DNA from 2 places in the Streptomyces sp. NBC_01717 genome. Region 2 is predicted to be linked to the other one. Evidence: riboswitches for the same ligand, from Rfam matches in the RefSeq annotation. Region 2 holds a riboswitch; the other holds the start of a gene.
The links. Region 2 has a riboswitch for cyclic di-AMP ahead of OHB49_RS37510 (transglycosylase SLT domain-containing protein). Riboswitches for the same ligand answer to the same signal wherever they lie in the genome.

Region 1: linked by a shared signal. The riboswitch ahead of OHB49_RS25415 (LysM peptidoglycan-binding domain-containing protein) and the one ahead of OHB49_RS37510 (transglycosylase SLT domain-containing protein) in region 2 are both predicted to bind cyclic di-AMP.

Annotation. Positions count from the first base shown of each region.
Region 1 covers NZ_CP109178.1:5,589,432-5,603,922, reverse strand. The annotation lists gene OHB49_RS25435 (Ppx/GppA phosphatase family protein) at 143-1,084, opposite strand; gene OHB49_RS25430 (DUF501 domain-containing protein) at 1,081-1,689, opposite strand; gene OHB49_RS25425 (FtsB family cell division protein) at 1,760-2,230, opposite strand; gene eno (phosphopyruvate hydratase) at 2,333-3,613, opposite strand; gene OHB49_RS25415 (LysM peptidoglycan-binding domain-containing protein) at 3,899-4,597, opposite strand; cyclic di-AMP (ydaO/yuaA leader) riboswitch at 4,601-4,771, opposite strand; gene OHB49_RS25410 (transglycosylase family protein) at 5,072-6,007, opposite strand; gene OHB49_RS25405 (cytochrome P450 family protein) at 6,113-7,426, opposite strand; gene OHB49_RS25400 (nucleoside triphosphate pyrophosphohydrolase) at 7,436-8,398, opposite strand; gene OHB49_RS25395 (SurA N-terminal domain-containing protein) at 8,412-9,068, opposite strand; gene OHB49_RS25390 (GtrA family protein) at 9,207-9,608, opposite strand; gene OHB49_RS25385 (glycosyltransferase family 2 protein) at 9,605-10,564, opposite strand; gene OHB49_RS25380 (YfhO family protein) at 10,698-13,232, shown strand; gene OHB49_RS25375 (serine/threonine-protein kinase) at 13,557-14,491, opposite strand, start outside.
Region 2 covers NZ_CP109178.1:8,275,448-8,289,938, reverse strand. The annotation lists gene OHB49_RS37520 (DinB family protein) at 1-521, shown strand, start outside; gene OHB49_RS37515 (GNAT family N-acetyltransferase) at 580-1,194, shown strand; gene OHB49_RS37510 (transglycosylase SLT domain-containing protein) at 1,328-2,095, opposite strand; cyclic di-AMP (ydaO/yuaA leader) riboswitch at 2,098-2,285, opposite strand; gene OHB49_RS37505 (hypothetical protein) at 2,920-3,075, opposite strand; gene OHB49_RS37500 (hypothetical protein) at 3,751-3,966, opposite strand; gene OHB49_RS37490 (hypothetical protein) at 4,358-4,558, shown strand; gene OHB49_RS37485 (hypothetical protein) at 4,555-4,974, shown strand; gene dacB (D-alanyl-D-alanine carboxypeptidase/D-alanyl-D-alanine endopeptidase) at 5,245-6,867, shown strand; gene OHB49_RS37475 (AraC family transcriptional regulator) at 7,368-8,270, shown strand; gene OHB49_RS37470 (maleylacetate reductase and hydroxyquinol 1,2-dioxygenase domain-containing protein) at 8,506-10,467, shown strand; gene OHB49_RS37465 (FAD-dependent oxidoreductase) at 10,482-12,245, shown strand; gene OHB49_RS37460 (CoA transferase subunit A) at 12,335-13,117, shown strand; gene OHB49_RS37455 (CoA transferase subunit B) at 13,117-13,761, shown strand; gene OHB49_RS37450 (thiolase family protein) at 13,877-14,491, shown strand, end outside.

The sequences.
Region 1 (14,491 bases), 2.7 Mb from region 2:
CACGAACTTCGTCGTGGCGTGTCCCCGGAGGGGGTCCGCGAAGGGTCCACGAGGAGCCGACGGAGGCTCAAAGGTGCAGGCGGGAGTGCGCATGAGCGCCTTGTCGGCCACGCTCGCACGCACCCCTGCCCGGCCGCCTCGACTAGGCGATCGACCAGCCGATTCCGTCCAGGATGTCGTGCTCGCTGACGACGACCTCGCGGGCCCCGGTCCGCTTCATCACGGCCAGCAGGACGAGCGCCCCGGAGGTGATGACATCGACGCGCCCCGGGTGCATCGCGGGGATCGCGGCGCGCTCGGCGTGGGTCGAGGTGACGAGCCGCCCGGTGATCTCCTGGACCTGCTCGAAGGAGATCCGGGAGTGGTGGATCGCCTCGGAGTCGTACTCCTGCAGTCCCAGCGCGATCGCGGCCACGGTGGTGACGGTGCCGGCGAGGCCGACGAGCGTGGCGGCCTCGGTGAGCGGGACGCTCTCCTCGGCGAGATCCAGGGCGGCGTCGATGTCCGCGCGGATCGCGGTGATCTGACCCAGCGTGGGCGGGTCGGTGACGACACCGTCGCGTACGAGGTGGCGCTCCGTCATCCGTACGCAGCCGATGTCCACGGACCGCGCGGCCAGTACCCGGTCGTCGCCGACGACGAACTCGGTGGAACCGCCGCCGATATCGACCACCAGATACGGCTTGGCGAGATGGTCCCGGCCCGCGAGCTCCTTGGTGGCGCCCTCGAAGGAGAACTCCGCCTCCTGGTCGCCGCTGATCACCTCGGGCTCGACGCCGAGGATCTCCAGCACGCCACGGACGAACTCGTCCCTGTTCTCCGCGTCGCGGGAGGCGGAGGTGGCGACGAAGCGGAGCTTCTCCGCGCCGTGGTCCTTGATGACGGCCGCGTACCGGCGGCAGGCGGCGAAGGTCCGCTCCAGCGCGTCGGGGGCGAGCCTGCCGGTGCGGTCCACTCCCTGCCCGAGCCGGACGATCTCCATCCGCCGGTCGAGCTCGGTGAGCTCACCGGTGGCGGGGTCGGCGTCGGCGACGAGCAGCCGGATGGAGTTGGTTCCGCAGTCGATGGCGGCAACGCGGGTCATGGACGCTCCTGTCGTGATGCCTGGGAATCCGTCCCGGACCCCGCTCCGGGGTCGCCGGACGGTGTTGCGGTGCCGGCCTCGGCCGCGGGTTCGCACGACGTCACGCACGGCCCCTTGCGCCACCACTCCGGCAGCATCGCAATCGCCTCGTCCCCCAGCGGATTCACCCCCGGACCCGCCGCCAGCGAGTGCCCGACCAGCACATGCAGGCACTTCACCCGGTCCGGCATGCCCCCCGCACTGGGGAAGCCCTCCAGCACCTCGATCGCGTCCCGCCGGGCGATGTAGTCCTCGTGGGCATTGCGGTACGCCGCCGCCAGCTCCGGATCCGTGGCCAGACGCTCCGTCATCTCCTTCATGACGCCGTTCGCCTCCAGCGTTCCGATCGCGGACGCCGCGCGCGGGCACGTCAGGTAGTACGTCGTCGGGAACGGCGTACCGTCCTCCAGCCGGGGCTGCGTCTCGACCACGTCCGGGTTGCCGCACGGGCAGCGGTGCGCGATCGCGCGCAGCCCGCGCGGCGGGCGGCCGAGCTGCTGCTGGAACGCGGCGATGTCCGCCTCGGTGGGCGTGGTGGATTCGGTCTGGGGAGGGGGCGTTTCCATGCCTGCCTTGGTTCTACTCGGGATGCTTGAACTGCGGTTCCGCAGCGGATCAGGAGAAAGGGAGAAGAGGTCAGTCGCGGTCGGCGGAGTCCACGCCGTCCCACAGGTTCGAGTGCCACGGCCGGTCGGTCTCCTCCGACCCTCCGCTGCGCTCCTTGGCCGCGTCCGGGTCGACCACGGTGTAACCGGTCTCCCCGGGAAGGACGTAGTGCAGATGCTCCCGGGCCAGCCGCCGGATGTACGCGTCGTCCTGGAGGCGCGCCTTCTCGTCGCGGAGCTCCTCGGTGCGTGCCTCCGCCTCCTGCGCCAGCCGTTCCTGGTCGGCGATCTCGTCGCGCTGCGACACGTACTGTCGCATCGGGTACGCGAGCGCCACCACCAGGGAGCAGACGACCAGGGCGAGGAAAGCGGCCCGGCCCGTGAGCCGGGAACGGCGGGCCTGACGGCGGTTCTGGGAACGGTAGACACGAGCGGCGGTCTGCTCTCCGAGCAGCCGCAGCCGGGTCGCGGTGGAGAACCGGTCCCGGTCCTTCGCGGCCATGTCTCCGCCTCCCCACTACGCACGTCCGTCCCCGCACACGGTACGGGACCGAGTGCGGGGACGGACGGAGGCCGGTGCCTTTGACCCGTGACGGGCCTGCGATCAGCCCTTGAAGCGCGGGAACGCGGAGCGGCCCGCGTACACCGCCGCGTCGTCGAGGATCTCCTCGATGCGCAGCAGCTGGTTGTACTTGGCGACACGGTCCGAGCGGGCCGGGGCGCCGGTCTTGATCTGACCGCAGTTCACCGCGACGGCGAGGTCGGCGATGGTGGTGTCCTCGGTCTCACCGGAGCGGTGGGACATCATGCACTTGAAGCCGTTGCGCTGGGCCAGCTCGACGGCGTCCAGGGTCTCGGTCAGCGAACCGATCTGGTTGACCTTGACGAGCAGGGCGTTGGCGGAGCCCTCCTCGATGCCACGGGCCAGACGCTCCGGGTTGGTGACGAACAGGTCGTCGCCGACGATCTGCACCTTGGCGCCGAGCTTCTGGGTGATGACGTTCCAGCCGGCCCAGTCGTCCTCGTACAGCGGGTCCTCGATGGAGACCAGCGGGTACGCGGCGACGAGCTCCTCGTAGTACTCGGTCATCTCGGCGGCCGAGCGGGACTTGCCCTCGAACTCGTACTTGCCGTCCTTGTAGAACTCCGAGGCGGCGACGTCGAGCGCCAGCGCGATGTCCTTGCCCGGGGCGTAGCCGGCCTCCTTGATGGCCTCGAGGATGAGGTCCAGGGCGGCGCGGTTCGACTCCAGGTTCGGCGCGAAGCCGCCCTCGTCGCCGAGACCGGTCGACAGGCCCTTCGTCTTCAGGACCTTCTTCAGCGTGTGGTAGACCTCGGCGCCCCAGCGCAGGGCCTCGGAGAAGGACTCCGCGCCGATCGGGGCGATCATGAACTCCTGGATGTCCACGTTGGAGTCGGCGTGCGACCCACCGTTGAGGATGTTCATCATCGGGACGGGCAGCAGGTGCGCGTTCGGGCCACCGAGGTAGCGGAACAGCGGCAGGTCCGAGGCCTCGGAGGCGGCGTGGGCGACGGCCAGCGAGACGCCGAGGATGGCGTTGGCGCCGAGCGAGCCCTTGTTCTCGGTGGCGTCCAGGTCGAACATCGCCTGGTCGATCAGCCGCTGCTCGGTCGCGTCGTAGCCGACGAGCTCCGGGCCGATCTGCTCGATCACGGCGAGGACAGCCTTCTCGACGCCCTTGCCCTGGTAGCGGTTGGGGTCACCGTCGCGAAGCTCAATGGCCTCGAACGCACCGGTGGAGGCGCCGGACGGAACAGCAGCACGGCCGGTGCTGCCGTCGTCGAGGCCAACCTCGACCTCGACCGTGGGGTTTCCGCGGGAGTCGAGGATTTCCCGGGCTACGACGACGTCGATGGACGGCACGAGGCATCTCCTTCTGGGATATGACGCTGGTTGTGCAGGGTCGCTTTGGCCTTGCGCCAAGAGCCTAACCGCCCTGGCGCACTGCGTTCGGCGACCGCCCGCCTCCTGGGACGAAAAAGGACCCAAGGGCACCCGTAGACGGGCAAACGTTCAGAAATCTACTGAGCAGTAACCACAACGGTTGAACGGTGAGCGCAGAAACCCCGACCCGGCGCGTACGGGGGAATCCGCGCCGGGTCGGGGTGCTCAGGGAGGAGAGAGAGCGCTTTTCTGCTGAGGCTCGTACTACTTCGTCAGGTGGAGCTGCTGACCCGGGAAGATCAGGTCGGCGTCCTTGACGATGTTCTTGTTCAGCTTGAACAGCTGGTGCCAGCCGCCCTTCACCTTGTGCGCCTCGGCGATCTTGCTGAGCGAGTCACCGGCCTTCACCTTGTACTCGCCGTCGCCCTTCGCGACCTTCTGGCCGGTCGGCGTGGTGACGGTCTTCGCGGCCTCGGGGGCGGTGCCGCGGTCCGAGCGGGAGGCGGTGGGGGCCTCGGTGTGCTCGGCCGGCTTCGGCGCGGCCGGCTTCGCGGCGGCGGAGCCGGTGTCGACACCCGGGTCGACACCGTCGTTGGTCAGGTTGCCGGCGCCGGCGCAGCCCCAGGCACCCGGACCCTGCATGTCGAGGAGCTTCTCGGCGGTGGCGATCTGCTGGGCCTTGGTGGCCAGGTCGGCCCGCGGGGCGTACTGCGTGCCACCGGCGGCGGCCCAGCTGGACTGCGAGAACTGCAGGCCGCCGTAGTAGCCGTTGCCGGTGTTGATGGACCAGTTGCCACCGGACTCGCACTGGGCGACGGCGTCCCACGTGGCGACGGAGGCCGCGGAGGCACCCGTGGCACCCATCAGGGGAACGGCGATGGCGGCACCGGCGACACCGGCGAGCGTGGCCACACGGACGGCCTTGGACGGGCGACGGTGCTTGCCCTTGCTGTTCAGCAGCATGCAAATTCTCCTCACCGACGCCTACGAGGTGAGCTGTCGGGTTCGGGCCAAGTGAGTTGCCCGGTCGCATGTCCTAGCACGCGACTTCACCCCAAGCCGGTCCTGACGGTCTTTCGACCATCGGGCCCGGCGCTTACCTGGGTCCCCCGCTCCTGCCTACGGCGCTTTACGCGTCTGTTCCCTTCGACCGACGGCAGGATTCGGCGTGACGGTCGATGGGGCCCGCGGTGCGAGCGGTTCCGACCGTAAACGCACGCAACCCCCACATTCAAAGACGGACATAACTGACAATCATCCCCTACTCACGTCCGGCCGGTCATCGTTTTCGCAGGTGGGGGGCGATGCGGACAGGCCTGACAGACGAGACACGCCGATTAACGCAAAGAGACCCATGTCTCACTTACACATAAGTGGACATAGGCCTCTGAACTACCCCTATTTTTGGGGTGATTTAAGCTGTTGATCAGACCGGTCTCACTCCGCCTTCACACCGAGATCGAGGCTCTGGCCAGGAAGAATGAGATCCGGGTCGTCGCCGACAGCAGTCTTGTTGGCCTCATAGAGCGCCGGCCATCCGCCATGAACCTTCTGTGCATCAGCAATCGCCCAGAGGTTGTCGCCCGGCCGAACGGTGTATGTGCCGTCCGCGGCCGAGTCGCGCGTGTCGCGTCCGTCACCGTTACCGCGGGAAGCATGGCGGCCCGAGTCGCGGTCACCGCCCGTTCCCATGCCCTGGCCCGCCTCGGGGGCCGGCGCGCCGCGGTGCTTACCGCCCGCCTCGCTGCCGGAAGAACCGGAGGAGCGGGACGAGTCGGCCGAACCGGATGTATCCGACACATCGGCTGACGGCTCGCTCGATGCCTGACCGGACGCCTTGCCCGACGTCTTGCCGGACGACTTCTCCGACGACTTGGCGGACGACGACTTCGATCCGCCCTCTGCGCTCGCCTCGTCCGAGGCCTCGTCGGACGGGTCCGCGCTCTCCGTCGGGTCGGGCGACAGCAGGCTTCCCGGATCGACACCCGGCAGCGTCCCGTCCACCGTGAGCCCGGAGATCACCGCGCAGCTGGGCCACGCCCGTGGCCCCTGGTCGTCGAGGACCTTCTCGGCGACCGCTATCTGCTGCGAGCGGCTGGCGAGGTCGGCACGCGAGGCGTACGCCTCGCCGCCGTACGACTTCCAGGTGTCCTGCGAGAACTGGAGACCGCCGTAGAAGCCGTTGCCGAGATCGGCACTCCACATGCCGCCGCTCTCGCACTCGGCGACCCGGTCCCAGGTCGTGGCGTCGGCCGCGTGCGCACCGGCCGCGCCGAGCAGCGGGATGGCGATGGCCGAGCCGGTGACGCCTGCGGCGACGACGATGGCGGGTGCCTGACGAGGGCGACGGTGTCTGCCGTTCGCGGAGCCCATGGGGTTGCCTTCCGTGTGACTGACAAGTGACTGGTGAGTCGAACGGTGAACGTAGCGGCAGTCGAACGCTTGTCACAAGTCGATGCAGCGCAGATCACGTGAAAGTCACGGAGTTGACAGAGTGTCACCTTCACCGGAGCGATGTCCGGGATGGAACTCCACGGGAAGAGTGCGCAGTCCGCGCATGATGAGCCCCCCACGCCACCGCAAATCGGTAGGTTCCACCGCAAGACGCAGGTCCGGGAGGCGCCTCAGGAGTGTGGCCAGCGCGGCCTGTCCCTCCAGTCGGGCGAGCGGCGCCCCCAGACAGTAGTGGATGCCGTGACCGTAGCCGAGGTGCTGATTGTCACGCCGGGAGAGGTCGAGCGTGTCGGGGTCGGCGAACCGTTCCGGATCCCGGTCCGCGGCGGCGAGCACCACCAGTACGGGGTCGCCCGCCGAGATCCGCTGCCCGCCGAGCACCAGCGGTTCGGTGGCGAACCGCCAGGTCGCCAGCTCCACCGGGCCGTCGTACCGCAGCAGTTCCTCGATGCCGGTCTCCAGCAGCCCCGTCTCCCCCGCGTCGAGCGAACGCTGCAGCCGCTCCCGCTGCTCGGGGTTGCGCAGCAGGGCGTACACCCCGTTGCCGATCAGGTTGACCGTCGTCTCGAAGCCGGCGAAGAGGAGGATGAAGGCCATGGCGGCGGCCTCGTTCTCGGTGAGGTGCTCGCCGTGGTCGCTGGCCCGGATCAGCCCCGAGATCAGATCGTCCCCGGGGTTCTCCCGCTTCCGGTGGATCAGTTCGGCGAGATAGCCGCGCATCTTCTTCACCGACCGCGCCACCCCGCCGCGCGGCCCGCCGCCGTGGCGGATCATCATGCCCGCCCAGTCCCGGAAGTCGTCCTGGTCCTCGCGCGGAACGCCGAGCAGATCGCAGATCGCGTAGATGGGGAGCGGGAACGCGAAGTCGTGGATGAGGTCCGCGCTCCCCTCCTCGATGAAGTTGTCGATGAGGCGGTCCGTCAGCTCCTGCACGCGCGGCGCGAACTCCGCGACCCGGCGCGGCGTGAACGCCTTCGAGACGAGGCGGCGCAGCCGCGTGTGGTCGGGCGGGTCGATGTTCAGCAGATGCGTCATCAGCTCCGCCTTGCGCTCGCCCGGGATGCCGGTCTTCCCCTTGGCGTGCGCCGGCTCGTCGTGGTGCGCCGGGTTCTTGGAGAGCCTGGTGTCGGCGAGGGCCTGCCGGGCGTCCACGTACCGCGTCACCAGCCATGCCTCGACCCCGCTGGGCAGCGCGGTGCGGTGCACGGGGCTGTGCTCACGCAGCCAGGCGTAGGCCGGGTACGGGTCGGTGGCGAACTCCCATGTGAAGAGTTCGGGGGCGTCCGCAGGAGCGTCGGCGGGGCTGTCGGCAGGGGTGTCGGCGGGGCTGTCGTTCACCCCCTGACGTTATCCGTTGCCCTCCGCCGCGAGGATCGCGTCCCGGTATGCGCGGCCGGCGGCCCGCAGTGCGGCCTCGGGGTCGGTGCCGTCCTGTTCCGCGCGTACGGCGAGGGCGAGGAGCTCGTACCCGATGCCGTCCCCCGCGGGGAGCGCCACATCGAGTCCGGCGGTACGGACCCGGCCGGCCAGCTTCGCCGCCAGCGCCAGGCCGGGTTGGCCGAGCGGCACCCCGTCGGTGACCGAGTCGCGCTGCTTCTCGATGGCCTTGGTGCGCAGCCAGTGCGCGTGCACGTCCTCCGGGGTCTCGGCGGTCTCGTCGCCGAAGACATGCGGATGGCGGTGGATCAGTTTCTCGACGAGGGCGGCCGCGACGTCGTCGACGGAGAACGGCTGGTCCTCGTCCTCCTCCGCGATCCTGGCGTGGAAGACGACCTGAAGGAGTACGTCCCCGAGTTCCTCGCGCAGCTCGTCGCGGTCGCCGTCCTCGATCGCCTCGACCAGTTCGTACGCCTCCTCGATGGCGTACTTGGCGAGCCCCTGGTGGGTCTTCTGCGACGTCCAGGGGCACTCGGCCCTGATCCGGTCCATGACCTGGACGAGATCGAGGAGGCGGGCGCCCGGCAGATCGTACGAGCCGGGCAGCAGCTCCAGGTTCGGCATCTGCACCCGGCCCGATCCGGCGAGCCGGGCCAGCCCGTCCGTCAGCGGCTGGTTGCCCTCACCGCCGGTGACGACCACGACGGTCCGGCCGCCCGCGCAGGCGTCGACGAGCTCCTGCGCGATGGGCGCGGCGTGTTCGACGGTGACGCCCGCCTCGCGCAGATACGGCAGCTGGGGGTGGTCCTGCTCGGCGCAGAGCACCCGGTCGGCGGCCTGCAGCGTCTGCCAGGCCGGCCAGGACAGCAGCCCGGGCGCGACCCGGTGGCTGGCGGTGAGCAGGACGATACGACCGGGATCTTCAGCGTTCACCCCACCAACCTACCTACGCGCCTGCTGCGGCTTCCTGCTGGGCGGGCTTGGTGACCTGGGTGATCCACGGGGCCTTGTAGTTGGCGAGCTGGGTCTGCTTGTCGTCCCAGGTGCCGAAGCGCGGGTTGACGTCGATGTGCAACGACTTCGACGCCGCGGTGAGTGCGTCGCCGACGGCCTTCTGCCCGGCGGGCTGCTGCAGGTCGGCGCCGAGCGCCTGGGCCAGCTTCGTCAGCTGGACCTGCTCGCGCAGGACGGCCTCGATCTGGTCCGGGGCGACCCAGCTCTGCTGGAGCATCATCGTCCGCAGCTGTGCCTCTCCCCCGGACTGGGTGGCCGCCGACTGCCGCATCTCCTGGATCTCCTTGCGGCTGACCGTCACGTCCGCGTCCGCGGCGGCCTTGTCCAGGATCCGGTCGAAGATCATCCCGTGCAGCTTGGCCCGGCCGAGCTGCCCCGACTTGTTGATGAGCTGGACGGACTGGTCGGACTCGCGCTGCGCGGTGCGTACCTCCGCCACCTGGGCCTGCACGGTGGACACCTCGATCCGGTCCCCTCCGACCACGGCTGCGGCACCTGGGTGGGCCTGGTTCCCACAGGCGGAGAGCAGCGGCGCCGCGACGAGCATGGCGGCGGAGACGACGAGCGCGGTGCGACGGCGGCGGTGCAAAGGAGCCTCCCGGGGAGAGATTGTGCGGCGGTGCACAAGACCTTGCGGTGATCGATGTTAGGCAGTGGTCGTGATCCGGGCCACTGGTTCGACCAACGATTCGGCAGGAGTTGGGGATGTGGGCCGAATTCGGTCCGCTCAGCGCACGCGTTCGACCGCTTTGAGCCTCGCGTCCGGTCGCAGCATGATCGCGCGGGAGACCACAAAGGTGATCGGGATGGCCGCCACCGCCGCGACCAGCGGTGCATAGCGGCTGCTGAAGCCGGCATGGTCGACCAGCAGCCAGACACCGCCGGTCGTGATGACGAAGTTGGCGGCGTTGGTGAGCGGGAAGAGCAGGAACTTCCGCCAGGTGGGCCGGGTCCGGTACGTGAAGTACGAGTTCAGCAGGAACGAGCCGGTCATGCTCAACGCGAACGCGATCACATGCGCGGCCAGGTACGGCAGTACGGTCAGCAGGGCCAGGTAGCAGCCGTAGTACGTACCGGTGTTCACGACGCCGACGAGAGCGAAGCGGGTCATCTGGGCCGTGACCGTCATCGGCGTACGAACTCCCGCGGCCGCTGCTGATTCGGTACGCCGGTATTGGATGCCTTCACCAAGAAGTGCGGGCGCCGCTTCACCTCGTAATAGATGCGGCCGACATACTCGCCGACCACGCCCACTATCACCATCTGGACCCCGGCGAGGGCCGTGACCACGACGATCAGCGTGACGTAACCGGGCGTGTCCACTCCCTTGACCAGGGCGACTCCGACGATCCAGGCGGCGTAGGCGAAGGCGACGGACATCAGCACCATCCCCAGGTACAGGGCGGCGCGCAGCGGCTTGTTGTTGAAGGAGAGCAGCCCGTCGAGTCCGTAGTTGAGAAGTTTCCCGATCGTCCAGGCGGAGCTGCCCTTCTCACGGACCGCATTCTCGTATTCGAAGGTCGTCGTCCGGAATCCGACCCAGGCGAACAGGCCCTTGGAGAAGCGGTTGTACTCGGTGAGTTCGAGGACCGCGTCGACGGTACGCCGGGACAGCAGCCGGAAGTCGCCGACCCCGTCGACCAGCTCCACGTCCACCAGGCGGTTGATCAGCGAGTAGTAGGCGCGGGCACCGAGCGTGCGGGTGACGCGGTCGCCCTTGCGGTTACGGCGGGCGATCACCTGGTCGTAGCCGTGGGCGTGCTCCTCCAGCATGCGGCCGACGAGCTCGGGCGGGTGCTGGAGATCCGCGTCCATGATGACGACCGCATCGCCGTCGGCGTGCTGGAGGCCGGCGAGCATGGCGGCTTCCTTGCCGAAGTTGCGACTGAAGGAGAGATAGCGGATCCGCGGGTCGGCTACCGCCAGCTCCTCCAGGATCGGCAGCGTGCGGTCAGCACTGCCGTCGTCGACGTAGACGATCTGGAATTCGTGCGCCAGCCGGCTCATTTCGTCCGTGGCACGCGCATGGAAGCGTTCGAGGATCTCCTCCTCGTTGAAACAAGGCACTACTAACGAGATCAGCACAGGAGCATCTCACCCTGTCGGTACGTCAGACATGCAGGCCGGACATGGACAGTGAGCAACCATCAGGTGAATTGAACTATTGAATGACGGTTCCGTACTGCTCATCACTTTCACGGCTGCGATATTCGTCCGTATGCCGACTTTCCGTCCCCGCACGGCCGCGGCCACGCTCGCCGCATTGATCACCACGGCCACCGTGTGCGCGGGCGACGCCAGGGCCCGCAGCTTTCCGTTCGGGCCGCGCACCCGGAGCGTCAATGATCTAGGCAATCAGTTCGTGCCGTTCCACACCCGGCTCTGGGACCTGCTGCACGGGCGCGGCGACGGCGGCCTGTTCCTGAACTGGTCGTCCGCGTACGGCACCAGCTTCCTGCCGGATCTCGGCACCTACCTGACCAGCCCGTTCGCACTGCTCGTCGGGGTCTTCCCCCGGGACCGCATCGACCTCGCGGTGTACGTGGTGACCGTGGTGAAGATGGCGTCCGCTGCGGCCGCGATGGCATTCCTGCTGCTGACACTGCGGGGCGGGCGCTGGTGGCCGGCCGGGGTGCTCGGCGGCTCGTACGCGTTGTGCGGCTGGTCGGTCGCCGAGGCGTCGTACAACCCGATGTGGCTGGACGGTCTGATCGCCCTGCCGCTGCTCTGTCTGGTCGGTGAGTGGGCCCGGACGGGGCGCCATCGCATGGTGGCTCCGCTGCTCGTCGCGGTGGTGTGGGTCGCCAACTTCTATACGGCGTACATGGCGACCCTGGGGGCCGCCCTGGTGCTGGTGGTACGTCTGCTGACGGAGGGTGAGGAGGGGGCCGGGAGGGCGAAGGCCGCGATACGGGGGCTGGCGCGGGCGGCCGGGAGCGTACTGGTGGGGATCGGGCTCGCGGCGCCCGTCCTGATTCCCGTCTACCTGGGCACGAAACACGCCTACCCCGGCTGGGACCGGACGTTCCAGCCAGCTGCCTGGCCCGATGTGCTGGCCCGGCTGTTCCCCGGCACGTACGGCTTCTTCACTCCCGCCCTCTTCCTGAGCGCCGTCGCACTGCTCCCGGCCTGCGCACTCGTCTTCCAGCGGGGTGTGCCGCGGCGCGAACGGTGGGCGTGGGCGGGGTTGGTGGCGGGGGTCGGGCTGTCGCTGCAGTGGGGGCCGACCCATCTCCTCTGGCACGCGTTCGCGACGCCCAACGGCAGTCCGTACCGGCAGACGTTCGTGCTCGCCGGTCTGGTGGTGATCGCTGCCTGGATCTCGGTCTCGTACGGCCGGCCGGGGCCCCGGGCCCTGGTCGGCGGAGGCGCGGTGCTGGTGCTGATCGCGGCGGGGGCGGCCTTCAGCGACTTGGCCACGCACCGGTCGTATCTGCTGTTCGCGGCCGGTCTGGTGGCGACGGCCGCCGCGCTCGCCCTGCCCGCCCGGGGCCGTCGGGCGGGTCTCGCCGCCGTGCTGCTGCTGACCGGTGCGCTGGTGGGGCAGGCCGCGGCGACCACTGCGTTCGCCGACCGGCAGCGCCTGGCCCAGCTCGATCACTACGCGCCCTGGGGCGAGCGGCAGCGTGTACAGGCCGACGCGGTGGCCCGCGTGGACGGCTGGCCGCGCTACCGCACCGACCCCGGTGGGGAGCGGACCACCGCCAACGATCCACTGCTCGTGGGCGGTCAGGGCGCCGCGTACTACAGCAGCCATACGCCGGCCGTGCTGACCCGCACGCTCGCCGCCCTCGGCGGCGGCTGGACGTCCCACGGCCGGGCCGTGCAGAGCCTGGACAACCCCGTCACCGACGCGATCTTCTCGGTCGGTGCTCGGGTCCACGGGCCGCGCGACCCGCACCAGCGGTGGAACGCACCGGACGACCGGCCGGTGACGGTGGCGCGGCAGCAGGTGCCGCCGCTGGTGACGGTGCGGCAACCGGGCGCGGCGCCGTCCTTCGGCCCGTCGCCGTTCCGGAACCAGGAGGCACTGCTCGGTTCACGGGTCTATACCCTGCCGCGGACGACCCTCCGGACGGTGAGCGGTGCTCCGGTCGAGGATCGGGACGACCGCACCCACCGGGTGGGGCGCGGCACATACCAGCTGACCGCCCGCTGTCCGGCGGGCAGCGAGGTGTATCTGTGGGCTCCCGGAGTGTTCGGTTCGGCGCAGGTGAGCGATCGGCCGGGCGCGGGCCAGGAGACCGAGCTCCGGGGCCTGCTGCCGGCCCGCCGCGCCGCGATGGAACCACTTGGACGGATCGTGGGCGCCGACGGGCAGGTCGTGGTCACGCTGCGGTCCGTCCGCGCCGGGACCGTGCCGCGCGAGGCCCTCGGCTGTCTGGACCGGGACCGGCTGGCCGCGGCCGTGACCGGGCTGCGGCGCACAGGAGCGACGTCCGTCCGCCTCACCGACGACGGCGTCCGGGCCGAACTGCCGCCCGGAAGCCGCGGAACCGTCGTGCTCGCCGCGCCCCGGATCGCCGGCTGGAGCTGCGAGGGGCGCCCCGCCGACTCGTATCTGGGACTGGTCGCGGTGCCGGTCCCCGCCCACGCGTCCTCTGTGGACTGCACGTTCCGGCCGCCCGGGCTGCGGGCCGGTTCGACGGTCGGAGCGGGCGCGCTGCTCGTGCTGGCCGCAGTGGCGGTGTGGGGTGCGCTGGTGCGTCGACGCGCCGGGCGGCAGGACCTTGTACTGGCGGGACCGGACTGACCCGGCCCCCGCCCGCAGGCCGGTCCGACGGCACGTCCCGTCGGACCGGCCTGCGGGCGCGAGCGACGGTGGGGAATGAGGGCCTCTCGTTCGGATCATGCTGGGCTCTCGGGGTCCGAACGAAAGGCCCTTGGGGTGGTCGCTCAGTCAGCCATGCCCGGCGGCCTCAGCTCCCCACGATCGCGGCCGGGGCGTTCCGGTCGATCGTGAGCGTGCCACCGGTGTGTGTCACCCTCTTGTCGATGGCGTACCGGTGACCGCGGCGGTGCCCGGTGTCATTGCTTTCACGGACCGGACCGGACCGGACCGCCGCGTCCGGTCCGCTCAGCCGCCGCGGACCTGCATCTGCCGGTCGAGCTGGCGGCGCAGCTCCACCGGCAGCGGGTGGTGCGGCCCGTACATCCGCTCGGTGTCGTACAGCAGTGCCTGGAGCTGCCCGCGTGCCGCCGCGTGGTCGCCGACCGCGAGCAGCAGATACCCGATGCGCTGACGGATCTCGAAGGAACGGGCCGGGTCGGTGCCCGTCGCGTACTGGTTCTCGTAGTACGGCAGGACCGCGCGGTACTCCGCGAGCGCGGCAGCCGGTTCGCCCAGCTGCTCCAGGCACTGCGCCGCGTCGTAGCGGTACTGCAGCGTCTGGGTGTCGGCCGGGCCGGCCTCCGCCGCGCGGTCGTCGGCGAGGCGGCGCAGTTCGGGCAGGGCACGACGGTACTGCCCGTCGTCCATGAGCGTCGCCGCGTACTGCTTGCGCAGGATGCGGACCACCGGCGAACCTTCACCGTGCTGTTCGGCCGCGGCCGGGAGGATGCCACCGAGGATGTCCACGGCCTGGGTGATCCTGCCCTGCCCGAGCAGCTGCTTCACCTCGTCGACGGCGGCCGCGACATCCGGTTTGGCGGCCACCGGCGCCGGCTGCGCGGCGGGCGGGGTGGTGACGAGATCGGGCCACGGGGCGTGCGGCCGCAGAAAGGGGCGGGTCGGGTCGAGCGGGCCGGACGGCAGCCCCGTGGAGCGGGACGGTAGGAGCGGGGTGAGGTGTTCGTACACCTCCTGGGCGCTCGCCGGACGGTGCTGCGGGTCCTTGGCGAGCAGCCGCAGCACGAGCGCTTCGAGGGGCTCGGGGATCTCGGGCCGGATCTGCCGGACCGGGAGCGGCGGCTCGTAGAGGTGGCGGTGCAGCACACCGAGGGCGGTGGACCCGGCGAACGGCACGTCCCCGCTGAGCAGTTCGTGGAGCAGCACCCCGAGCGCGTAGAGGT
Region 2 (14,491 bases):
AACCACCGGTCGCGGGCAACGAGATCGACACCCTGGTGGGTTCCCTGGAACGCCAGCGCAGGACGCTGGCGTGGAAGTGCGCGGGTCTGGACGCGGCCGGCCTGCGGACGACGGCCGCCGCCTCGAAGATCAGCCTGGGCGGGCTGCTCAAGCACCTGGCCCTCGTGGAGGACGACGTCTTGTCCCAGAAGCTGCTCGGGCGGGAGCCGGCTCCCCCGTGGGACACGGTGGACTGGGACGCCGATCCCGACTGGGAGTGGTCCTCGGCCGCCGGGGACACCCCCGAGCAACTCATGGCGCTCTGGCAGGACACTGCGGCCCGCTCCCGCGCCAACGTCCGGCAGGCGCTGGCCGAGGGTGGCGTCGGACACCTCGCGGCGTTCACCAACTCCCGCGGGCAGTCACCCAGTCTCCGGCGTCTGCTGATCGACCTCATCGAGGAGTACGCACGCCATGTCGGACACGCCGACCTCATCCGCGAATCCATCGACGGGCTCGTCGGGGAGGACCCGCCACGATGAGACCGACACTCTCGGACAGGCCGGTTCCGGTAGCGGCGGGGCGGTGATGATGCCAGGCATGGCCCAGCCGATCCCGGATGATCAGCTCGCGATCGTCCCCGCCGAAGAAGCATCGTGGGACGACCTGCAGACGATCTTCGGCACCACGGACTATCCGTCCATGTGCCAGTGCCAGCGCTTCAAGATCACGGGCTCCCAGTGGGGTTCGGTCCCCCTGGCCGAACGGGCCGAGCGCCTGCGTGAGCAGACCGGTTGCGGAAATGCCGGTGCGCCTTCGACAAGCGGTCTCGTCGCCTATCTGGACGACGAGCCGGTCGGATGGTGCGCGATCGAGCCCCGGACGTCCTACCCCCGCCTGCTCCGCGCCCGCGTCCCCTGGACCGGACGGCAGGAGGACAGGACCGACGACAGCGTCTGGGCCGTGACCTGTTTCGTCACCCGCAAGGGCTTCCGTCTGCGCGGCATCACGTACGCACTCGCGCGCGCCACGATCGGCTTCGCGCGCGACCGCGGGGCCCGCGCGGTCGAGGGCTACCCGATGATCACGCGGCCAGGGGTGGAAATCACCTGGGGCGAACTCCACGTCGGCAGCCGTGACGTCTTCGCCGACGCAGGGTTCGTCGAGGTGAGCAGGCCCACACCCAGGCGGGCCGTCATGCGGATCGACTTCTGATCGTCGCCCCGCGCCCCTGCTGATCGCGGCGGTCGACATGTGAATCCATCGAGCAGAGACAGGAACGGGTGGCGAGGCCCCCTCGGACCCTCGCCACCCGTCACTCCTGAACCGGTATCAACGCAACCGGGCGTCAGTACGCCCCGAACACGTTGTCGATCGAACCGTACTTGGCGGCGGCGTAGTTGCACGCAGCCGTGATGTTGGCGACCGGGTCGTAGGGGTCCATCGACGTGCCGGACACGTGGTAGGCCTTGAACGTGGGGTCGATGACCTGCAGGAGCCCCTTGGACGGCGTGCCCTTGGCGGCGTTCGAGTCCCAGTTGTTGATGGCCTTGGGGTTGCCCGAGGACTCGCGCATGATGTTGCGGTGGATGCCGTCGTAGCTGCCGGGGATGCCGTGCTGCGCCATGACAGCCAGCGACTCCTTGATCCAGCCGTCGAGGTCGTTCGTGTACGTCGTGGGCTTCGCGGCGGCGGGAGTGGCACTGCTCGCGGCGGGCTTGGACTCGACAGCCGGGGTCTCAGCCTTGGCACCGAGGGTCAGCTTCATGCCCGGGCTGATCAGGGCGGGGTTGGCTCCGATGACCTCGCGATTGTCCTGGTACAGCTGCTGCCAGCCACCACTCACGGAATGTCCAGTGGCGATCTTGTAAAGAGTGTCACCGGCTATCACGGAATAGACGGAGGGCGTGGCCTTCACAGCGGAAATTCCCTTGGCCGGGGCCACAGCGGGCGCCACAGTCTTTGTGACGGTGGCGACGGACTGTGCCGGCGCTGCCGAAGCAGTGGTCGCACCGATCACAGGAAGTGCGAGAGCGGCTCCGCCCGCGGTCACGGCGATGAAACCGCGACTCAGCGAACTGGACTTACGACGACGGTGGTTACCCGTTGCGGGCATGATGCATTCCTCTCCGTCGCCTACGAGGTGAGCTGTCGGGTTCAGGCTGGAGTTGCCTGGCCGTATGGGAATACGGCTTCACCCCTAGCCGTTCCGGATACCGGATCGGCTGCTTACCTGGGTCCCCCGCTCCTGCCGTACGTGGGTGGTCGGATTCCCGGACGGCGGCAGGATTCGGCGTTCCATCCGGATTGACGGTGACCGTAAGCGAGAAACTCCGACCTGAACAAGCCCCCACTTTTCGATCACAATTCATTTACAAGATCGAGTCGGGGAATTATCCGCAATCCACACCCGCCCGCGAAGCCAACTTTCTTTGCGGGGAAGGGAACCGAGCGGTACGCCGTTGCGTCCGCGGGCCGGGAAAGTGACTCTCACCACTCGGCCCGAAATGGGCGATTTGCCCGGCAGGCAGGACCTCGACCTGTGCGGATCATGCATTCACTGGCAAAGCGAGCAATTCCTATTCATTGCCAGAATTCCGACATTTAAGACATCTATGGGCGGGCGACCGTCCATCGACTCGTCGGGACGGGCGTCCCCCCGCGGGAGGCGACAGCTGATGCGGCAGCGCGTCACGCGCTCCACCGGCTGCGGCACACGAGCGGCCGCGCACCGGCCGGGGCGCGCAGGCTCACGCGAACGACGGTCCCGATGGGCGCAGGAGGTGCCGTACGCCCCATCGGCATGGCTGTCACGGTGCGCAAACGCCCTACCCGCCCGCCGGGGCCGTCCGGCAGCACGAGAGAAGTGATGGCCATGGGGAGCCCGGGGTGCTGATCATCGTGTCGCTGCGTCGCTCTCGCCGCGCGACCATCGCCCGGTCACCGGCTTGCCGCACACCAGCCGTCCGGACGAGGCGCATCGTGATCACCATCGCTGAGCCGGCGGTCGAGGAGCTCCGGCCGGATGAACCCGACGCGGCCTTCGAAGGCTGCCGGATCGACCTTCTTCAGCTTCTCGGCAATGCGGGAGCACACCGCAAGATCCTTCTCTTCGCCCCTTCGGACGAGTACTCCTCGGGCCCGCCCGGTTCGCGGAGGAATTCGGAATCGGTCGCACGACAGGCCGGAGCAATGCAGCGAGGCCTCTGCTCGGCGATGCGGGACAGCCTTCGACGGCAGTCAGTGCCTCGGCTGATCATGCGAATCCGTCCTCATCCTGCGCGTCGAAACCGGCAGTGCGCACGCCTGCTCCGGATGCAATACGGTAACGCCCCACTTTCCGCCTTGCGTTGGCGTTGATCCAGCGACCGCTGGAAGAAGGGGAAGTGCCACGGAGTCGAGAGGCAAGCATTCCACCCTTCGATTCCTTCCACCACAACCCTGTCCAACTCCATCCATTCATCAGAGGAGACGCCGTGTTGAAGCAAACCCTGCAAGTCGGCATGCGCTCGCGTGCACCCCTTGGCGCCTGGTGTGTTCCCACGTTGCGCGGCCCTCGTAATCGATTCGATCCGGCAAGAATTACGTCGCGTATCAGGTGCGTCGTGACGGAGTCGGGGCAAGGTCTATTCCGAACCGATTGAATCAGCCGATGTCACCTGAATCCCGATCAGCTGCCCTCCAGATCCACCATGTTCACCACATGAACGGGAAGTTGTACCGGTTGCGGACACAGGGCCTCGGCGTGAAGCCGGTTCGACCGCTTTCTGATCATGGAATGTCCAGGATGTGCAGCGGCCGGGTGGCGTCGCGGGTGTTCCTTCTGAGGGCGGCGGCGATGCCGTGGCGGCCGGTAAGGAGAAGGGCTCCGATGACGAGGTTGCGCCAGGTAGCCATGGCGCGGGGCCCGTTGCCCGTCCGGAGCTGTGAGGCGTCCTCGGCGAAGGTGGTGTCTCTGACGTGGTGCAGTGCCGTGAACCCACTCATTCGCTTTCACGCCGAGGCCCTGGAGCCGGGCTTTCCGCCACGCCGTCAGGGGCGGCTCGATCAGGGTCCATCGGGCGTCGGACAGAAGCGAGCGAAACGGACTGCAGGGCCTGCACGGCAGGAGGCGACGAAGTTCGCGTACTCCCCGAACCTGAGCAAGAAGGACAATGAGCAAAGCCGCCTTCTGGAACTTACCTGCGCAAACGCCCTCTCAGGTCGGTGTCGCTTCTTCAGTTGACCTGTCCATGAACGCTGGGGACTCCTGCATACTCATGCTCCCAGCGATCTTGCTCGGGACAAATTGGGGAGGGGCACAATGCCGCCGACGAACGTACACAACAGGCGAAGACCCCGATGGCGAAGTGGGCAACGGGCCGCCGCCGCCATGTTGGTGCTGACCCTCACCGGTGGCTTCGCAGCAGCGGCCAACTACGAAGCACAGGCGGACACCGAGCCAGTGTCAGCGTCGGCCGTGCCGCCGGCGCCCGACCTCGGGCCGGCCGAGGCCGCCAATGAGTCCGAGGCCCGGATTCTGTTTACCGACATCAAGCTGGCCGAGGACGCACTGCCCGGCCTGGTGAAGAAGTATTGACCCGCGCACTGCGCTGCGCCGGGGTCACACTCGCAGCCCTGGCCACGCTCACTGCTTGCGGTGGGCGTCCGGAACCGTGCCCAGCGCTCGACCTCATCCCGACGGTTGGCGTGTCCTGGCGGGCCGAATCCCTGCCCTACGACACGGCCACCACGTACCGGTTGTGCGCCGCAAAACACTGCACGACGGGTGCACTGCGGGTGTACGGCGACCAGGTGCACGTCTCGGTGGATCTCCCGAAGAGCTTCAACGACCGGACACCACGTGTGACACTTCGGCTGTCGGACGATTCGGGCACGCCAATCCTGAACGCCTCACACACAATCACTCTGAAACAGGCCGAAGACGGCTGCGACCAAGCCCTGACCGGGGCGTTGCAACTCACCACAGACGGTAAGTTGAAGGACGTGCGCTGAACCATGCCGGGCGGGGGCGAAGTCCCCGCCCGGCAACCAGCGACACCCCCCCTGATTTCGCTCAGCCGAGAAGCCTGTGACGCTGCTCGTCCAAGACCATCGTTGGGCACGGGCCAGGAAGAAGGACCTCCGCTGAAGGTCGTCCAGGGCAGGCGGACAGGAGTACAGCTCCGGCCCACCGCCACGCCTTGGCACCCCGGCCCGGCCGCCCTCGGATCCGAACGACGTAGGCCTTCCGCCGAGGATCCGGATGCCTGATGATCTCTTTCCATGCGCATGCCAACGATTCACCGAAGATTCCGCCATCGGGCCTTGCTCTGGGCCGTCGCCGCGAGCCTGACTCTCACCGCCACCTCAGGAGCCCCGGCCGGGGCAGACACCCCGGCGCCCGGCCTGTCGCAAACCCTTGACCACATCCTCAGCGACACCCGGCTGAACGGCGCCCAGGTCGGAGTCGTCGTCAGCGACGCCGAAACCGGGCAGACGCTCTATCAACACAACGGCGACGGGCGTCTGGTCCCCGCATCCAGTACGAAGCTTCTGACGTCGACCGCGGCCATGGCGCTGCTCGGCCCCGACTACCGGTTCAGTACCGATGTACTCGCGGACGGCTCCCGACACGGGTCCGTGATCCAGGGCGACCTGTATCTTCGCGGCACCGGCGACCCCACGATGCTGGCCGAGGACTACGACCGGCTGGCCGCCACGGTCGCCGCATCCGGGATCCGCCGGATCACCGGCCGACTGGTCGCTGACGACACCCGGTTCGACAGCAACCGGCTGGGCGCGTCCTGGGCGGCCGACGACGAGTCCGCCTACTACTCGTCGCAGATCTCTCCACTGACGGTGGCCCCGGACACCGACTACGACGCGGGCACCGTGCTCCTCTCGGTGACCCCGGGCTCCGCGCCCGGCGCAGCGCCCGCGGTGAAAGCCACCCCGTCCAACGACTACGTCCGCATCGACAACCGTGCCACCACGGTCGCCGCCGGTGAGAGTCGTACAATCACCGTCGATCGCATGCATGGCAGCAACACCATCGTGGTCAGCGGCAAGATCCCCGTCGAGAGCGCACCCGCCACGTCGTGGACCAGCGTCTGGGAGCCCACAGGCTATGCGACCGCCGTCTTCGCGGACGCGCTGGCCGCACACGGAGTGAAGGTGACCCGGGGGACGGTGCTGGGCAAGGCCGTTCCGCAGGGTGCCACGACTTTGGCGTCCCATCCGTCGATGCCGCTGAAGGACCTGCTGACCCCGTTTCTGAAGCTGTCCAACAACAACCATGCCGAGGTGCTGGTCAAGACCATCGGTTACGAGGTGAAGGGCAGCGGCACCTGGTCGGCCGGGCTGTCGGCGATCGCTGACCACCTGCGTACCCTCGGATTGGACCCCGCTGACCTGCGTCAGATGGACGGCTCCGGCCTGTCGAGGATGGACGTGGTGTCCACCGAGCAGTTCACCGAACTGCTGGTCGCCGCACGCCATCAACCGTGGTTCCAGGAGTGGTACGACGCCCTGCCGATCGCCTGCGTGTCCGACCGGATGGCCGGCGGGACGCTGCGCTCCCGCATGTGCGGGACCTCGGCTGCGGGCAATCTGCACGGCAAGACCGGCTCGCTGACCGGCGTCTCGGGGCTCTCCGGCTATGTCACGGACGCCGACGGCCGCAAGCTCGTCTTCAGCTTCGTCAGCAACAACTACGTCGCGAGCTCGGTCAAGAACATCGAGGATGCGGTCGGAGCGGCGCTCGCGGGTTACAGCGTGAAGGGCGCACAGCAGCCGCAAGGTACGGCCCGGTCCGATCGTCCCTCGACCGATACGCCCACTGCCAGGGATGCGCAGTCCGGGCGCACCGACCTCGAATGCTCCTGGACGAAGCCTGTGAGCTGCTGAGCGACGGTCGGAGTACTCCAGGACAGCGCACGGCTCCGCGAGGCGCCGGTCTGGTCCGGCCGGAGGTCGACCGTGAGGGGCGGGGGCGCACCCCGCCCCTCACCTGGCGCCGTTGCCGGCCGCCCGCGCGGCTCAGCACGCGCGAGGTGATCAGGGGTGCTGATGTCGGGTTCAGGTCGGAAGGGGCCGCCGCCTACGGCAACCCGCGCGACCAAGGGCTGTCCCGTAATCCCTGGTGGATCGGCGCTTGGCGTCGGATGCGGTGCATCGCAAGGCGGAGGGGCGTCCTCATACCGGTCGTATTCGGGCGTTCTGACAACGCGGCGAGGTGCCGTGGCCGTCGTCGCGCGCCCGCCGGGGATTACGGGACAGCCCTTAGGCAGACGCTCGCCGAAGGCCGGCCGGATCAGTGGGCAGGCCCTGGCGGCCCGGCAGGGAATACATCACAATGATCCAACATTCAATAAAATGATATGGCGCGGACCGCACGGGAGAATCGCATGGGACTTTCGACCTCGGGCGAAACCATGCCTGAGCTGGGGCTCCTCGACACCGCCGGCATCCTGCGCCGGCCAGGGGTGAGCCCGGAGCGGACCAGCTCAGGACTGGGCTGGGAGCACGCCTACGTCTCCACCCAGCGGGAACAGCCGTATCACGCGACATTCGAGGCTGCACCCACCCACCTGCTGATCCTGCACCTGGGCGGCCCGGTGACCGTCCGGCGCCGCATCAGCCGGTCGATGCGGGCCCAGCGGATCCCGGCCGGGGGGATCTTCCTCCACCCCGCGGGCCGCGCGCTGGACGTCGAGCTCCAAGGGGGACTCGACACCGTCCACCTGTATCTCAGCGACTCGGTCCTGCAGGAAGCACACGGTGAGGGCGGGACGGTGGAACTCGCCGAGGAGCTGGGCAGCTCCGATCCGCTGATCGAGCAACTCGTCCTGGCTCTGGACGGCGTCGTGCGGCTCCGGGAGCCCTCCGCCCGTACCTACGTGGATCACCTTTTGGGGACACTCGCTGCTCAGCTCGCCCGGACACACGCGGCCGGCCGGTCCGTGGACCGCGACAGCGCGTCATCAGGACTGACGAGCGGACAGCTCATGTCCGCACGTGAGTTGATGGAGACACGGCTCTCCGAGCCGCTGCCCGTAGCCGAGTTGGCCTCGGTCACCGGTCTGAGCGCGAGCCAGTTCAGCAGGCAGTTCAGAGCCAGCACCGGTAAGTCACCCCACCAGTTCCTGCTCCAACTGCGGCTGGACCACGCACGTCGGCTGCTGCGCACCACAACGCTGCCCATAGCCGACCTGGCCGCCCACTGCGGCTTCTCCCATCAGGAGCACCTGACCCGCGTGATGCGCGCCAAGCTGGGCACGACCCCTGCTGCCTTCCGCCGGGCTTGCTGACCTTCGATTCCAAGTCCCGCGCCGCCGCATTCACTCCGGCCCGCCCCCACCGTACGCGCCCTGCTCCGCCTCCCGATGTGGCGCAAACCCGTCCGCGGCCCCTCTCACGACCATGGCGCCGCGCCGATCCGGCAGAAGATACGCGCGAAACGTGCAGGAAACGGGATGTCCACAGCCCCGACACTCGGTGGCAGACGTCCAAGGACCCCCACGGCACATGCGAAGGCGGAAAGCGATGAGGAACTTCGTCCACACCTCCCACCCCTCGCGGGTCATCTTCGGCACCGGAACGGTCGGTCAGGTCCGCGACGAAGTCGAGCGGCTCGGCTGCTCCCGCGTCCTGCTCCTGGCCGGCCCGGCGGTGGCCAAGGCCGCCGCCCGCGTGCGTGATGTCCTCGGAGACCTCACCGTGGCGGAGTTCGACGGTGCCGCGATGCACACCCCGGTGGAGGTGACCGAGCGAGCGCTCGACGTGCTCCGGGAACACTCCGCCGACTGTCTGGTGGCTGTCGGCGGCGGTTCCACGACAGGGCTGGCCAAAGCACTCGCGCTGCGCACCGATCTCCCGCAGCTGATCCTTCCCACCACATACGCGGGCTCCGAGGTCACCCCCGTGCTGGGTGAGACGCACGGCGGACGCAAGGTCACCCAGTCCTCGCCCGCGATTCTGCCCGAGACCGTCGTCTACGACGTCGAGTTCACCCGTGACCTGCCGGTGGGCATGTCGGTCACCAGCGGAGTCAACGCCCTCGCCCACGCAGTGGAGGCCTTGTACTCGCCGCAGGCGAACCCGGTGATCGACGGCATGGCGCTCGACGCGGTCGGCAGGATCGCCCGCGCCCTGCCGGCTCTCGTCGCCGAGCCGTCCGACACCGCGGCACGTGCCGACCTTCTCCATGCCGCATGGCTGGCCGGTACCTGCCTCGCCTCCGTCGGCATGGGACTCCACCACAAGCTGTGCCACACACTGGGCGGTACGTTCGGCCTGCCGCACGCCGAAACACACACGGTGATCCTGCCGCACGCCATGGCCTACAACGCCCCTGCGGCCAGGGACGTCATGAGCCGGATCGCCGAGGCACTGGGTGTGGCAGACGCCCCGAGCGGGGTGTTCGACCTGATCGCCTCCGTGGGAGGCCCCACCTCGCTGGACCGGCTGGGCATGGCGCAAGCGGATCTGCCGGAGGCCGCGCGGCTGGCCGTCGCCACGCCGTACCCGAACCCCCGGGAGCTGACGTACCAGGGCATCGAGAGCCTGCTGCAGGATGCCTGGCGGGGCCGCCGTCCGGCAGTTCCCGCGGTGCAGGCTCCCCCGGCACTCGGGGCGCCTGCGGACCTGGAGCGCCTTACCGAGCAGGTGGTGGCGAGCTTCGCCGACGCACCGGACCCGCGGGTCGGGCAGCTGCTCGGTGACCTCGTACGGCACCTGCACCACTTCGTGACAAGCAACGACGTCACCGAATCGGAGTGGCAGCACGCCATCGACTTCCTGACCCGCACCGGTCAGATCTGCACGAGCACCCGTCAGGAGTTCGTGCTGCTGTCCGACACGCTCGGGGTCTCCAGCATCGTCGACCTGCTCACCAATTCGCGCACCCCCGAGACCACACCGTCAGCGGTGCTCGGACCGTTCTACACGGACGGCCCGCCGGAGACCGCGCAGGGCGCCGACATCTCACGGGGTGTCGCCGGCACTCCCCTGTGGGCCGACATCCGCATCACCGACACGGACGACCACCCACTGCCGGACGCCGTCGTGGATGTGTGGCAGGCCAACAAGGACGGGTTCTACGACGTCCAGCTGCCCGAGCACGAAGGCCCGGTGCTGCGAGGACGCCTGCGCACGGACGCCGAGGGACGGCTGCGCTTCTGGACGATCCTGCCGGCCGAGTATCCGATCCCGGACGACGGTCCGGTGGGGCAGATGCTCCAGGCCGTCAGCCGTCATCCGTACCGCGCTCCCCACCTCCACTTCATGATCTCCGCACCCGGCCACCGGCGCCTGGTCACCCAGTTGTTCGTGAAGGGCGGCCCCTACCTGGACTCCGACACCGTGTTCGGCGTCAAGGAGGGCCTCGTCATCGACTTCGCGCCCCGCACCGGCCCCACCCCGGACGGCCGCGCCGTCGACGGTGAGTGGCGCAGCCTGCAGTTCACCTTCCGCATCGCCCACATCGCCGACGCACCGGCAAGCTGACGAGGAGCAGTCCCATGGAATCGACCCACTCCTACGACACCGACGTCCTTGTGGTCGGCAGCGGCCCCGCCGGCGGCTCCGCGGCCCTGCTTCTGGCCACTTACGGCATCCGCACCCTGCTGGTCACCAAGTACGGCTGGCTGGCCAACACCCCCCGCGCGCACATCACCAATCAGCGCACCATGGAGGTGCTGCGCGACCTCGGTGTCGACGCCGAAGCCACCGCGGCCGGAAGCCCCGCCGAGCTCATGGGCGACACCGTCCTGTGCACCGCCCTGGCCGGCGAGGAGATCGGCCGGATCCGCAGCTGGGGCACCGGACCGCACGCGGCGACCGAGTACGGTGCCGCCAGCCCCGTGCAGATGATCGACCTTCCGCAGACCTATCTGGAACCGATCCTGGTGAAGAACGCCGCGGAGCGGGGCGCCAAGGTCCGTTTCGACACGGAGTTCCTCAGCCTGGAACAGGATGCCGACGGAGTCACCGCCCGGCTCCGGGACCGGCTGCGCGGAGACGAGTTCACGGTGCGCGCCCGCTATCTGATCGGTGCGGACGGCGGCCGCAGCAGTGTGGCCGAGCAGATCGGGCTGCCGATCGCCGGGCAGAGCGGCAAGGCCGGCAGCATGAACATCACCTTCAAGGCCGATCTCTCCCGGCACGTGGCCCACCGCCCGAGCGTTCTGTACTGGGTGATGCGTCCCGGCGCCCATATGGGCGGCATCGGCATGGGCCTGGTGCGCATGGTGCGGCCATGGAACGAATGGCTGCTGGTGTGGGGATACGACATCGACCAGCCCCCGCCCGAGATGGACGAGGCGACCGCCCGGGACATCGTCCACGACCTCATCGGCGACCGGGACATCCCCGTCGAGATCACGTCGAGCTCGCTGTGGACGGTCAACCACAGCTACGCCACGACCTACTCGGCCGGGCGCGTCTTCTGCGCCGGGGACGCGGTGCACCGGCATCCGCCGTCCAACGGCCTCGGTTCCAACACCTCGATCCAGGACTCGTACAACCTGGCCTGGAAGCTCGCCATGGTCATCCGTGGTCAGGCCGGGCCCGGGCTGCTGGACTCGTACACCGCCGAGCGGGCGCCGGTCGGCAAGCAGATCGTCGACCGCGCCAACCTCAGCCGCGACCAGTTCGGCCCGATCTTCCAGGCGCTCGGACTCGACGAGTACAGCGAGGAGGACGACATCGCGGGCGGCCTCGCCGCATGCCGCAGCGAGACGGCCGACGGCACCAAACGGCGGCAGGCGCTGGAAGAGGCCATCCAGCTGAAGAACTACGAGTTCAACGCCCACGGCGTCGAGATGAACCAGCGTTACGTCTCCCCCGCGGTCGTCCCGGACGGCGACGCCGACGAGGTGTGGGCACGGGATCCGGAGCTGTTCCACCAGCCCTCGACCCGGCCCGGCGCGAAACTGCCGCACGCCTGGCTCGTCGACGGCGACGGCAACCGGCTGTCCACGCTGGACATCGTCGGCAAGGGCACCTTCACCGTGCTGACCGGGCTGTCCGGTGGCGTGTGGGAGGCCGCGGCGGCCGAATGCGGGGACACCCTGGGGATTTCGCTGACGTGCGTGCGCATCGGCTCCGAGGACAGCCGCGACGCCTACGGCGAGTGGCGCCGGGCATCGGGGACGGCCGAGGACGGTTGCCTGCTCGTCCGCCCGGACGGACACATCGCCTGGCGGTCCTCCCGGGCACCGCAGGCCGGCTCCTCGGCCTGCGCCGAGCTGCTCGGCGCATTGAGGGCCGTGCTCCAGTGCTGACGGCACGGCACATGCCCGACACAGGATCACACGAACCGAGGCTGACGCCGGTCCGGCGATCTGCCGGACCCGAACGGAGTGCAGTGCACATGGACAAGGTGGTCGCCACCGCCGAGGAGGCGCTGACCGGCGTCATGGACGGAGCATCGTTGGCCGTGGGCGGCTTCGGCCTCAGCGGTGTTCCCAACGTGCTGATCCAGGCGCTGTACGCGACCGGCGCGAGCGGGCTCAGCGTGGTGTCGAACAACTGTGGCGTGGACGGCGGCGGCCTGGGCGTCCTCCTCGCCGCGGGTCGCATCGCCCGTGTCACCGGCTCATACGTCGGCGACAACAAGGAGTTCGCCCGCCAGTACCTCTCGGGGGAACTGCTGGTCGAGCTGACGCCGCAGGGCACGCTCGCCGAGCGCCTGCGAGCCGGCGGCTGCGGCATCCCCGCCTTCTTCACTCCCGCAGGGGTCGGCACCCAGGTCGCCGACGGCGGCCTGCCCTGGCGCTACGCACCGGACGGCACCGTGGCAGTCGCCTCACCGCCCAAGGAAATACGCGAGTTCGACGGCCGGCGTCACGTGCTCGAGCACGGCATCACCACCGACTTCGCGCTCGTCCGCGCCGCCAAGGGCGACCGCCACGGCAATCTCGTCTTCCACCGCTCGGCCCGCAACTTCAACCCGCTCGCCGCCATGGCCGGCCGCGTCACCGTCGCCGAAGTGGAGCAACTGGTCGAGCCCGGCGAGCTGGACCCGGACGAGATCCATCTCCCCGGCGTCTTCGTCCAGCGGGTGGTCGAACTGACCCCGGAGCAGGCCGAGGACAAGCAGATCGAACGGCGCACTGTTTCCGCGCCTCCGGTACGAGGGACGGTGCGGCGCTGATGGCTTGGACCAGGGACGGGATGGCCGCACGCGCGGCCGCCGAGATCCAGGACGGCGACTACGTGAACCTCGGCATCGGACTGCCCACGCTGGTGCCCGAGCACATCGCCGAAGGGGTGCACGTGGTGCTCCAGTCGGAGAACGGCATCCTCGGCGTCGGCCCGTACCCGGCCGACGCGGATGTGGACCCGGATCTCATCAACGCGGGCAAGGAGACGGTCACGGTGCTGCCGGGCGCGAGCTTCTTCGACTCGTCACTGTCCTTCGGGATGATCCGCGGCGGTCACATCGACGCCGCGATTCTGGGGGCCATGCAGGTCTCCGCCGCCGGCGACCTCGCCAACTGGATGATCCCGGGCAAGATGGTGAAGGGCATGGGCGGTGCGATGGATCTCATCCACGGCGCCCGGCGGGTGATCGTCGTGATGGACCACTGCGCCAAGGACGGCAGCCCGAAGATCGTCGAGGCCTGCACCCTGCCCCTGACCGGCAGGGCATGCGTCGACCGCATCATCACCGACCTCGGCGTCCTGGACGTCACCGAGGACGGTCTCGTCCTCGTCGAAACGGCTCCCGACGTCAGCACGGACGACGTCGTCAGCCGTACCGCCGCGCGCGTGCGAGTGCCCGACGCCATCGGCTGACCGCGGTCGGCCCATCCCCCTGATCGCCCGTCGGCCGAGGCTCCTGGACAGCGCCCCGGACCGGCGGGCCGGCATTACCCACCCCCCACATCACTCTCCACCACAAGGAGTCCCGATGAACGAGTACCTGCGGGACGTCTACGTCGTCGACGCCGTCCGTACCCCGATCGGCCGCTACGGCGGGGCGCTGTCCTCGGTACGCCCCGACGACCTCGCCGCCGGCGTGCTGCGTGGTCTGCTCGACCGTAGCCCCACCCTGGACCCGGGCCTCATCGGCGATGTGCTCTTCGGGAACTCCAACGGCGCCGGGGAGGAGAACCGCGATGTCGCCCGCATGGCGGTACTGCTGGCCGGCCTGCCCGTCACGGTCCCCGGAGCCACCGTCAACCGGCTGTGCGGCTCGGGGATGGAGGCCGTCATCCAGGCCGCCCGTGCGGTGGCGCTCGGCGATGTCTCCATCGCGGTGGCAGGCGGGGTGGAGTCCATGAGCCGCGCCCCGTGGGTGCTGCCCAAACCGGAACGAGCCTTCCCGGCAGGAAACCAGCAGCTGTACTCCACCACCCTGGGCTGGAGGATGATCAACCCGCGCATGCCCGAGGAGTGGACCATCCCGCTCGGCGAGAGCGCAGAGCTGATCGCCGACAAGTACGGAATCACCCGCGAGGCCCAGGACGTCTTCGCGCTCGCCAGTCATCGGAAGGCCTCACAGGCGTGGAAGGACGGTGCCTAC